DNA from 3 places in the Pandoraea sputorum genome. Region 2 is predicted to be linked to each of the others. Evidence: predicted binding sites of a transcription regulator. Region 2 holds the regulator's gene; each other region holds the start of a gene.

Region 1 (3,276 bases), 1.7 Mb from region 2:
GCCGACGCCCCGCCGCCAGTGCTACTGCCGAGCTACAACGGCGCGCGCAAACAGCCGAACCTCACACCGTTGCTGGCGCTGCTGCTCGCGCGCGACGGTATCCCGGTGCTGGTGCACGGACAACATCACAGCGGCGCGAATCGCGTCGGCACGCAAGCGATCTTCGCGGAGCTAGGTCATCCCGCGAGCCAATCGGCCGCCGAGGCGGAGGAAGCCCTGCGCACGCGCCGCGTCGCCTATCTGCCCATTGCCGCGCTGTCGCCCGCGCTGGAGCGATTGCTGGAGATGCGTGCGGCGCTCGGCGTGCGAAATTCCGGGCACACCGTCGTCAAGCTTTTGCAGCCGTTTGCCGGGCCCGCGCTGCGCCTCGTGAACTACACACATCCGGAGTATCGGGAGACGCTGAGCGAGATGTTTGCCGACGCGACCAATAGCGCCGCCCCGGGCGTGCTGCTTGCCCGTGGCACGGAAGGCGAACCGGTCGCGGATGCCCGTCGGCAGGCGGCGATCGATGGGTTTTCGGACGGGAAGTTCCGGGTGTGGCAGGAAGCTGAGGAAGGTGCCACCGGCGCGCCGCCGTCACTCCCCCCAGCCGACGCCCCGGCCACTGCCCGATGGATCGAAGCGGTGCTTGCTGGCGACGTTCCAGTGCCTGCCCCCATCGCTCGTCAGGTCGAGGTGATTCGTCAGGCCATCGGGCTAAGTGCGTCATCGGCGCATTGAGACGAAATACGCGCACAACGTCGGATAACTCGCACGAATTCCGTCACAAAATCGAAATATCGCGGATTGATTCGATATTTTCGGAACATTTCATTCCGAAACACATCAAATCTTCTGTTTGGAGAGGACGCCTGGAGAGTACCGGGCGGGTCAGTCGGCCGACGCCATGCGGGTGGCCTGCCAGGAGATGACGAGCCAGGCTTCGGCCAGCAGCTTGTGCACTGCCGTGTAGGTCATTTGCGACGCGAGCGAACCGGTCGCGGTTTCCAGTTCGACCTTGAGCTTGCCAGTGACGACCACCGTGTCGCCGAACTGGCGGAGTTCCTGCGCTTTCGGATCGACGTCGATGTCGAGGTAACGGCGGCGGCCGGAGCTGATCGCGTCGAGAAATTCGCGCTTGGTTTCGCGTTTGCCATTCGAGTGCACGTAGAACAGATCGTCCGCGAGGAGCTTTTCCAGCTCATCGACATCGCCTTCGATCATCGCTTCGAAGCGCGCCGATTCGAGTTGTCGTACCGCGTCAATGTGCTTTCCCGCCATGCTGACCTCCCATCCTTCGCCATCACTTTAAGCTCGTGGCTTGGGTTGCAATTTACACCATCCGAGTCACGTTTGCGCCAGTGACTTCTCCCGTTTGACGGGGGGTGCTGGAAAACCCCGAGAAGCCGGAAACTTCCCGTCCGGTAAGGGTTCTAACGTCTTTAGCACTCATCGAAAGAGAGTGCTAAAATGCTTTCCCAGAGGCTAACCAGGAGTCCACCACTTGAGTACTGCCGCCACCAAGCATCCGACGACGCCGGCCACCGGCACGGCGCCGAATTCGCGTGCCCTTGCACTTGCCCCGTCGGCGCTGATGCTGCCGGGCAGTCTGGGCAATATCGACAGCTACATTCAGGCTGTCCATCGCATTCCCCTGCTCACCGCCGAGGAAGAGCAGTCGCTTGCCAAGCGTCTGCGTGAGAACGACGATCTCGAAGCCGCCCGCCAGCTCGTGCTTTCGCACCTGCGTCTGGTGGTCTCGATCGCGCGTAATTACCTCGGTTATGGTCTGCCGCACGCCGACCTGATTCAGGAAGGCAATATCGGCCTGATGAAGGCCGTCAAACGCTTCGATCCCACGCAGGGTGTCCGGCTCGTGTCGTACGCCATGCACTGGATCAAGGCCGAGATTCACGAGTACGTGCTGAAGAACTGGCGCACGGTCAAGGTCGCCACGACCAAGGCCCAGCGCAAGCTGTTCTTCAATCTGCGTAGCCAGAAGCAAGGCTTGCAGGCCTTCACGCCCGAAGAGATCGATCAGGTCGCACGCGACCTGAACGTCAAGCGTGAAGACGTCATCGAGATGGAAACGCGCATGTCGGGCGGTGATATCGCCCTCGAAGGTCACAGCGACGACGGCGACAGCGCAAGCTTCGCCCCCATCGCCTATCTGGCCGACTCCCATCAGGAGCCGACCGCCGTGATCGCCGCACGCGAACGTGACCATCTGCAGAGCGACGGTCTGCAAACGGCGCTCGGCCGTCTCGACCCGCGTAGCCGCCGCATCATCGAAGCGCGTTGGCTGTCGGTCGCCGACGATGGCAGCGGTGGTGCCACGCTGCACGAACTGGCAGACGAGTTCGGCGTCTCCGCCGAACGTATCCGTCAGATCGAAGTGGCCGCCATGAAGAAGATGAAAGGCGCGTTGCAAGCCTACGCGTAATACCGGGTTCGGGTGTCGAAGGCAGCGACAAATTGCCACACGACACTGCGATCCAGGTCGACGGAACATCGCCGACACCCAAGCCCCGTGAAGCCCCGAGAGGTTCGCGGGGCTTTTTTATTGGACTTCGAAAGTTCATCCGTCATCTGATCGCGACTTGATGCATCGCAAGGTCTGCTACTGAGCCCGTCGATAGAATCGGTTCGTACGTAGCCATGCTGCGTGCGAAGGACGGCCCGGGGGCCGTTCGCCGCGCCGGACCCTTGTCTCGAATCCGCTTCTCATCCGCCGTTGCTCGCAACGGCAGATCCGCATCGAACCAGCGTCATCTGCGTGTCATCCGCCCCCGTGCGCTGCGGTTTGACATTTTCAAGCGATAAGGCAAAATGCGCCGAAAGTCGACGCTGTTCCCAACAACACGACTTTCGACGCCAGGAGCCGTCACGGATGGACACCCACTCTCCTAGCAGTCTGAAGCCTCACGCCACGGCCTCACCGGCAGTACCGGCCGCAGCGGTCCCGGGCCAGCCGGAACCGGCAGCCACGGGCATCGTCGCCTGGATGATCCGGCGCTGGCGCACCCGCCCTTCTCGTTTTGCCCTCGAAATCCTGATCGTGCTCGCGATCAAGGTAGTACTCCTGTTCGTTCTGAAGCACGCGTTCTTCGACGCTCCGATGGCCAAACACATGCAATTGCCGCCGGACGTCGTGGCCCGCGCCCTCATCGGGCCGCAGGCCGTCGAAGCGCAGTCCCCCACCAAAAATCAAGGTGTCCGCCATGATCAGTAGCGAAGTCGTCGACCTCTCGCGCTTGCAGTTCGCCATAACGGCGCTGTATCACTTCCTGTTCG
Region 2 (3,276 bases):
GTGCTGGCCGTGAATGTCGACGAGCATTTCGCCGAGTTCGCGCATTTGTGTGAGCGTGGCGGGTGTGCCGTTGATGAAGGCACGCGAGCGGCCGCCGGCGTCGAGCACACGGCGCAGCAGCACACCGCCGTGCTCTTCGAGCGTAAGCGCCTGCGCTTGTAGCCAGGCTTCGAGATCGGGGCGCGCTTCGGCGTCGGCGGCGAATTCAGCGGTGATGTCGGCGCGCGATTGCCCGTTGCGCACCATGCTGGTGTCGCCGCGCTCGCCCATCGCGAGCGCCAGCGCATCGATCAGAATCGATTTGCCCGCGCCGGTCTCCCCCGAAAACACGGTGAAGCCTGCGGAGAATTCCAGATCGAGACGATCGACGATCACGAAATCGCGAATCGAGAGACTGCGTAGCATGGGATGTCGGGTGAGGCGTGGAGTCAGTTCTGCGGCGTATCTTCGTCGGAGATATGCTCGTTCCAATGCAGCTTGCGGCGCAGCGTCGCGTAGTAGTTGTAGCCGACCGGGTGCAGAAACGTCACCTGATGCTGGGAGCGGCCGACCAGAATCTGATCGCCCTGACGCAGTTCGGCAAACGACTGCATATCGAAATTGGCGCCGACTTCGCGACCGCCGGTAATCGTGATGACGATGTCGCTCGAATCCGGCAACACGATCGGACGGTTCGACAACGCATGCGGTGCGATCGGCACGAGCACCACGCCACCGAGGCGCGGATGCAGGATCGGGCCGCTCGCCGACAAAGCGTAGGCCGTCGAACCGGTGGGCGTAGCGACGATCAGGCCGTCGGAGCGCTGCTTGTACATGAAGCGGCCGTCGACGTCGACGCGCAGCTCCACCATCCCCGAGATCCCCGAGCGGTTCACGACCACGTCGTTGAACGCCAGCGTCTCGAAGAGCGTCTGGCCGTCGCGTTCGATGCGCGCGGCCAGCAGGGTGCGTTGTTCGGCTTCGAAGTGTCCTTCGAGCATGGCGGGCACGACCTGACGCATCTCGTCGAGCGGAATGTCGGTGATGAACCCGACGCGGCCATGGTTCACGCCGATGAGCGGTACCTTCGACGCGGCCAGTTGGCGGCCGACGCCGAGCATCGTGCCGTCGCCGCCGACCACGACCGCTACGTCGGCCTGTGTGCCGATTTCCTGAATGTCGAGGGTGCGGTACGGATCGGCACCTGCGCCGATGTTGTGCGCCGTGTCACGCTCGAAGACGACGTGATGCCCTCGCTGGGCGATGCATGCCGCGAGCGTGAGCAATGGTTCGGCGACGCCGTCGGCATGGTACTTCCCGACGAGCGCCACGGTCTTGAAGGGGCTCCCAGTTTTCATGCCGCCATTACACCATAAGTCGATGACAGCAACCATCGCCAACGCACGGCCTGCAACGCCGCCAGAGGGCCGGTAGGGCACGTTCCCTTTGGCCAGGCAACGCGAGGCCAGATTTAGGGGGAACGGGGCCCCACGTTTCGCGTTACAATTTTCGCCATGCTAGATCAACGTGCGCAAACGCTTCTCAAAACCCTGATCGAACGGTACATCGCAGATGGCCAGCCGGTCGGCTCGCGCACGCTCTCGCGGTTCTCGGGCCTCGACCTGTCTCCCGCGACGATCCGCAACGTGATGTCCGATCTCGAAGCGATGGGTTTCGTGGCCAGCCCGCATACGTCGGCCGGTCGCGTGCCGACGCCGCGCGCGTACCGTCTGTTCGTCGACACGATGCTGGCGGTGCGCCCGCTCGAAGAGGCCGTGCACCAATTGGCGACGCAAGTGCAGACCAGTCTGCAACCGGCTGGCCCGCAACAACTGATCGCCTCTGCCGCACAGGTGCTCTCGCATCTGTCGCAATTCGCGGGCGTGGTGCTCACCCCGCGCCGCAGCCAGACCTTCCGTCATATCGAATTCCTGCGTCTGTCCGACAAGCGCGTGCTGCTCATCATCGTCACGCCCGACGGCGACGTGCAGAACCGCATCATCCTGACGGAAAAGGACTATTCCCCGGCGCAACTGGTCGAAGCTGCGAACTACCTGAACGCCAACTTCGGCGGTCACAGCTTCGACGATGTGCGTACTTACTTGCGTGGTGAACTCGATGCACTGCGCTCGGACATGAGCGCGCTGATGCAGGCCGCCGTGCAGGCGGGCAGCGACGCGATGGCCGACACCACGCGCGAGAGCGTGTTGATCTCGGGCGAGCGCAACCTGCTGGGCGTGGAGGATCTGTCGTCGAACATGGAGCGTCTGCGCAAGCTGTTCGACGTGTTCGAGTCCAAGACCGGCCTGCTGCAACTGCTCGACGTGTCGAGCCGCGCGCAAGGGGTGCAGATCTTCATCGGCGGCGAGTCGAGCCTCGTGCCGATCGAGGAGATGACGGTTGTCACGGCCCCGTACGAAGTCGACGGCGAGGTCGTCGGTACGCTCGGCGTGATCGGACCGACGCGCATGGCGTACGAGCGCGTCATCCCCATCGTCGACATCACCGCCAAGCTGCTCTCCAACGCGCTCAGCCATCACTGAGCGGCGAGCAGGCGCGTCCGCGCGCGGCCCACGATTCGCCCATTCGCCCATTCCCGGTTACAACCCCGTAGCATTCCTTTACACGCTGTCACACACGGCAGGCTTAGGCTTGAAGCGTCACTTGCGGCGAGGTCGTCCGAAGTCGTTATCGGGCTCGCCGGAGGATTCGGACAGAACAACAAGGTGGCTGATCGCCAACGCCTGCAAGCCGCGCACGGCATGCCCACCGAAAGGGCCCGGAGTGTTTATGAAATCCCTGATTTCCTGGCGGACGACGGTCCGCTCCCTCGGCGTCGGGCTGGCGCTGAGTCTGCTGGGCGCCGTGGGTGCGCCGGGGCTGGCACAGGCGCAGAGCGCCGATCCGCCGGGGCGCGTGGCACGTCTGTCCCAGTTCGACGGAACCGTCACCTACGCCCCGGCGGGCACGAGCGACTGGCGCTATGCGGACCGCAACCGTCCGCTCACGACGGGCGATGCCATCTGGGTCGATCGCAACAGCCGGGCCGAGATGCACGTGGGCGGCACGGCGGTGCGCATGGGTGCGTCGACCAGCCTGACGCTGTCCGCCGTCACCGACCAGAATGTGCAACTGAACGTAACGCAGGGCACCGTCGGTGTGCGCCTGCGCAGCTTCGACCCGAATCAACCGTACGAGATCGATACGCCGAATCTGGCCTTCGTGCCGCAACAGGCCGGTGAATATCGTGTGGATGTGGATCCGAACGGCGTGACGACGGTGAGCGTCTCGCGCGGT
Region 3 (3,276 bases), 2.3 Mb from region 2:
CACCGCCGCCCGGGACGATGCCTTCTTCCACGGCAGCGCGGGTAGCGTGCAGCGCGTCTTCCACGCGTGCCTTCTTTTCCTTCATTTCGACTTCGGTCGCAGCACCGACCTTGATCACTGCAACACCGCCGGCCAGCTTGGCCACGCGCTCTTGCAGCTTTTCACGGTCGTAGTCGCTGGTGGCTTCTTCGATCTGGGCGCGGATCTGCTTGACGCGCGCTTCGATGTTCACGGCTTCACCGGCGCCATCGATGATGATGGTGTTTTCCTTGCCGATTTCGATGCGCTTGGCTTGACCCAGCTCAGCCAGCGTGGCCTTTTCCAGCGTCAGGCCGATTTCTTCGGCGATGACCTGGCCGCCCGTCAGGATGGCGATGTCTTCCAGCATGGCCTTGCGGCGGTCGCCGAAGCCCGGAGCCTTGACGGCGCAGGTCTTCAGGATGCCACGGATGTTGTTGACCACCAGCGTTGCCAGGGCTTCGCCCTCGACGTCTTCAGCGATGATCAGCAGCGGACGGCCAGCCTTGGCGACTTGCTCGAGCACCGGCAGCAGGTCACGGATGTTCGACACCTTCTTGTCGAACAGCAGGACGAACGGGTTCTCCAGGATCGCGACTTGCTTTTCCGGGGTGTTGATGAAGTACGGCGAGAGGTAGCCGCGGTCGAATTGCATACCTTCGACGACGTCCAGCTCGTCTTGCAGCGACTTGCCGTCTTCGACGGTGATCACGCCTTCCTTGCCGACCTTGTCCATTGCCTTGGCAATGTAGTCACCGATCGAGGTGTCGCTGTTGGCCGAGATCGAGCCGACTTGAGCGATTTCCTTGTTCGTGGTGCAGGGCTTGCTGATCTTGCGCAGTTCTTCGATAGCAGCGGCGACAGCCTTGTCGATACCGCGCTTCAGGTCCATCGGGTTCATGCCCGAGGCAACGTACTTCATGCCTTCGCGAACGATCGACTGAGCCAGCACCGTTGCGGTGGTGGTACCGTCGCCGGCGTTGTCGCTGGTCTTGGAAGCCACTTCCTTGACCATTTGCGCGCCCATGTTCTGGAGCTTGTCCTTGAGTTCGATTTCCTTGGCGACCGACACACCGTCCTTGGTCACGGTCGGGCCGCCGAAGCTGCGCTCGAGCACGACGTTACGGCCCTTCGGGCCCAGGGTCACCTTGACGGCGTTGGCGAGGATGTTGACACCCTCGACCATCTTGGCACGAGCGGCATCGCCGAAAACGACTTCTTTAGCTGCCATTGCATTAACTCCTTGAATTCTTTACGTAGATGTCTGGGGGCAGACAGTCTTAGGCGGCCACGACGGCCATGATGTCTTCTTCGCGCATGACCAGCAGTTCCTGGCCGTCGACCTTCACGCCTTGGCCGGCATACTTGCCGAACAGAACGCGGTCGCCCACCTTCACGTCGAGTGCGATCAACTTGCCTTGATCATCGCGCTTGCCCGGGCCGACGGCCAGGATCTCGCCCTGGTCCGGCTTTTCGGCGGCGGCTTCCGGGATCACGATGCCCGAAGCCGTCTTCGTTTCGTTGTCCAGGCGCTTGACAATTACGCGGTCATGCAAGGGACGAAGGTTCATTACAAGCTCCTCTTTCTCTCAGTGAGATCGTCAAAACTAAATATGCAAGCTTTTGCATATATGGTGAATTCATGGTTGTTAGCACTCTGTGCCAACGAGTGCTAATTATAGGGACGGGGTTTTACGATTTCAAGACGCGGGGTATTCCCGGAGATGAGATTTATGCTGCTGTCGAGATCGGCTAAATAGTGAAATAGGTTCACTCAGCCCTGGACCAGCGAGACCGACAGCCAAGACAAATTCTGTGAAATCAATGAGATACGTAACAACCGCAACCTGTACCCTTGCCGGGCGTACACGTTTGCTACTGGCGATGCGACGAACCGCTACAACTGCTATGAGATTTGTGCGGTGAACAACTATGGGCGTCGGCGTCGGGTGACGACGTTAGCAGACATCGTCACCGGTCCCTGACGACCTCTCGGGATCAGGCTTCGGCGGCCAGGGTATCGAAAACCTCCCGCGCCACCCGGAAGCTATCGATCGCTGCAGGCACACCGGCGTAGATCGCCGCTTGCAGGAAGACCTCCGTGATTTCTTCCTTCGTCACGCCGTTGGTCAACGCGCCGCGCACGTGCAACTTCAGTTCGTGCGGACGGTTCATGACGGTGAGCATGCCAAGGTTGAGCAGACTGCGGGTACGCCGGTCCAGTCCGGGGCGGTTCCATATTTCCCCCCAGCAGTACTCCGTGACCAGTTCCTGCATCGGACGATTGAACGCATCGGCCGAGGCAATCGACTTGTCCACATACTCGCTGCCCAGCACCTCACGGCGTGTCTTCAGCCCTCTTTCAAACAGTTCCGAACTCATCGAACGCTCTCCTCATGTCCTGAGTATCGATGCAAGGCCGCGGGAGCGGCCATGCCATCGCTCAATGCGCCTTGAGCGCCGTCGCCACCCACTGATCCATCTGTGCCTTGTTGGCAGCAATCCACTCATCCGACAGTTTCGTGATCAGCGCCGGAGAACCGCCTTCCTTGCTGATGACGGCTTCCCACTGCGACCACGTCTTGCCCGGGAAGCGAATCTGCTCGATCAACGTCTTCACGGCCGGATTTGCCGCGACGAACTGCTTATTCGCCACCGAACCCCAGTTCCACGACGCCATCGCCATGCGGCACGGATTCGCGCCACCCGCACACCCCTCCACGTTGTTCACGAGCGCCGAGCCCTTGTTCGGGACGTTCGGCGGCAGCGCGTCTGCCGGCGTCGGCAGCCACACAACATCCGCGCCCGGCACGAGCGCGTTCGTCACCCACGACGGACTCCACGCATAGAAGAACGCCGGCTTGCCCTGTTTGATCTTCGTCACCGCCTCGACCATCAGCGCTTCATACTTGCCGCGCACCGCCTTGACCGTCTGCTTCAGGCCGAACTTGTCGATCTGATAATCGACGACATCGCCACAACTCCAGCCCGGGTCGCAACTGATCAACTCGGCCTTGCCGTCCCTGCCGAAGAGTCCGGCGATCTTAGGGTCCTTCATCTGCTCAAGACTGGTGATGTGATATTGCAGCGCCGTCTTTTTGTCGATGAGATAGCCGTTGATGCCATCGCCCGAAATCAGCCCGGAGCCAACCACCATGGCCTGTGCCGCCACGGCGCGAAAGCCCGGCTCGCGCTGCGGGAAATTCACGTCGGTCGCGATATCGATATCGCCCTGCGCGACCGCCTGGAAGAACAGCG

Evidence for each region. The regulator HrcA, encoded in region 2, represses chaperone genes, less so after heat shock. The targets are predictions, from matches to a motif close to TTAGCACTCNNNNNNNNNGAGTGCTAA.
Region 1: rpoH (RNA polymerase sigma factor RpoH) is a predicted target of HrcA. The motif match lies at 1,425-1,451, and genes of this name have one in related genera.
Region 3: NA29_RS05490 (co-chaperone GroES) is a predicted target of HrcA. The motif match lies at 1,668-1,694, and genes of this name have one in related genera.

The regions. Positions count from the first base shown of each region.
Region 1 is NZ_CP010431.2:570,851-574,126, reverse strand. It holds gene ybiB (DNA-binding protein YbiB) at 1-723, shown strand, start outside; gene NA29_RS02610 (nuclear transport factor 2 family protein) at 874-1,263, opposite strand; gene rpoH (RNA polymerase sigma factor RpoH) at 1,487-2,425, shown strand; gene cydP (cytochrome oxidase putative small subunit CydP) at 2,873-3,214, shown strand; gene NA29_RS02595 (cytochrome ubiquinol oxidase subunit I) at 3,204-3,276, shown strand, end outside.
Region 2 is NZ_CP010431.2:4,632,756-4,636,031, reverse strand. It holds gene recN (DNA repair protein RecN) at 1-405, opposite strand, end outside; gene NA29_RS20385 (NAD kinase) at 429-1,373, opposite strand; gene hrcA (heat-inducible transcriptional repressor HrcA) at 1,494-2,522, shown strand; gene NA29_RS26515 (DUF6600 domain-containing protein) at 2,770-3,276, shown strand, end outside.
Region 3 is NZ_CP010431.2:1,207,242-1,210,517, reverse strand. It holds gene groL (chaperonin GroEL) at 1-1,249, opposite strand, end outside; gene NA29_RS05490 (co-chaperone GroES) at 1,299-1,589, opposite strand; gene NA29_RS05485 (carboxymuconolactone decarboxylase family protein) at 2,017-2,400, opposite strand; gene proX (glycine betaine/L-proline ABC transporter substrate-binding protein ProX) at 2,462-3,276, opposite strand, start outside.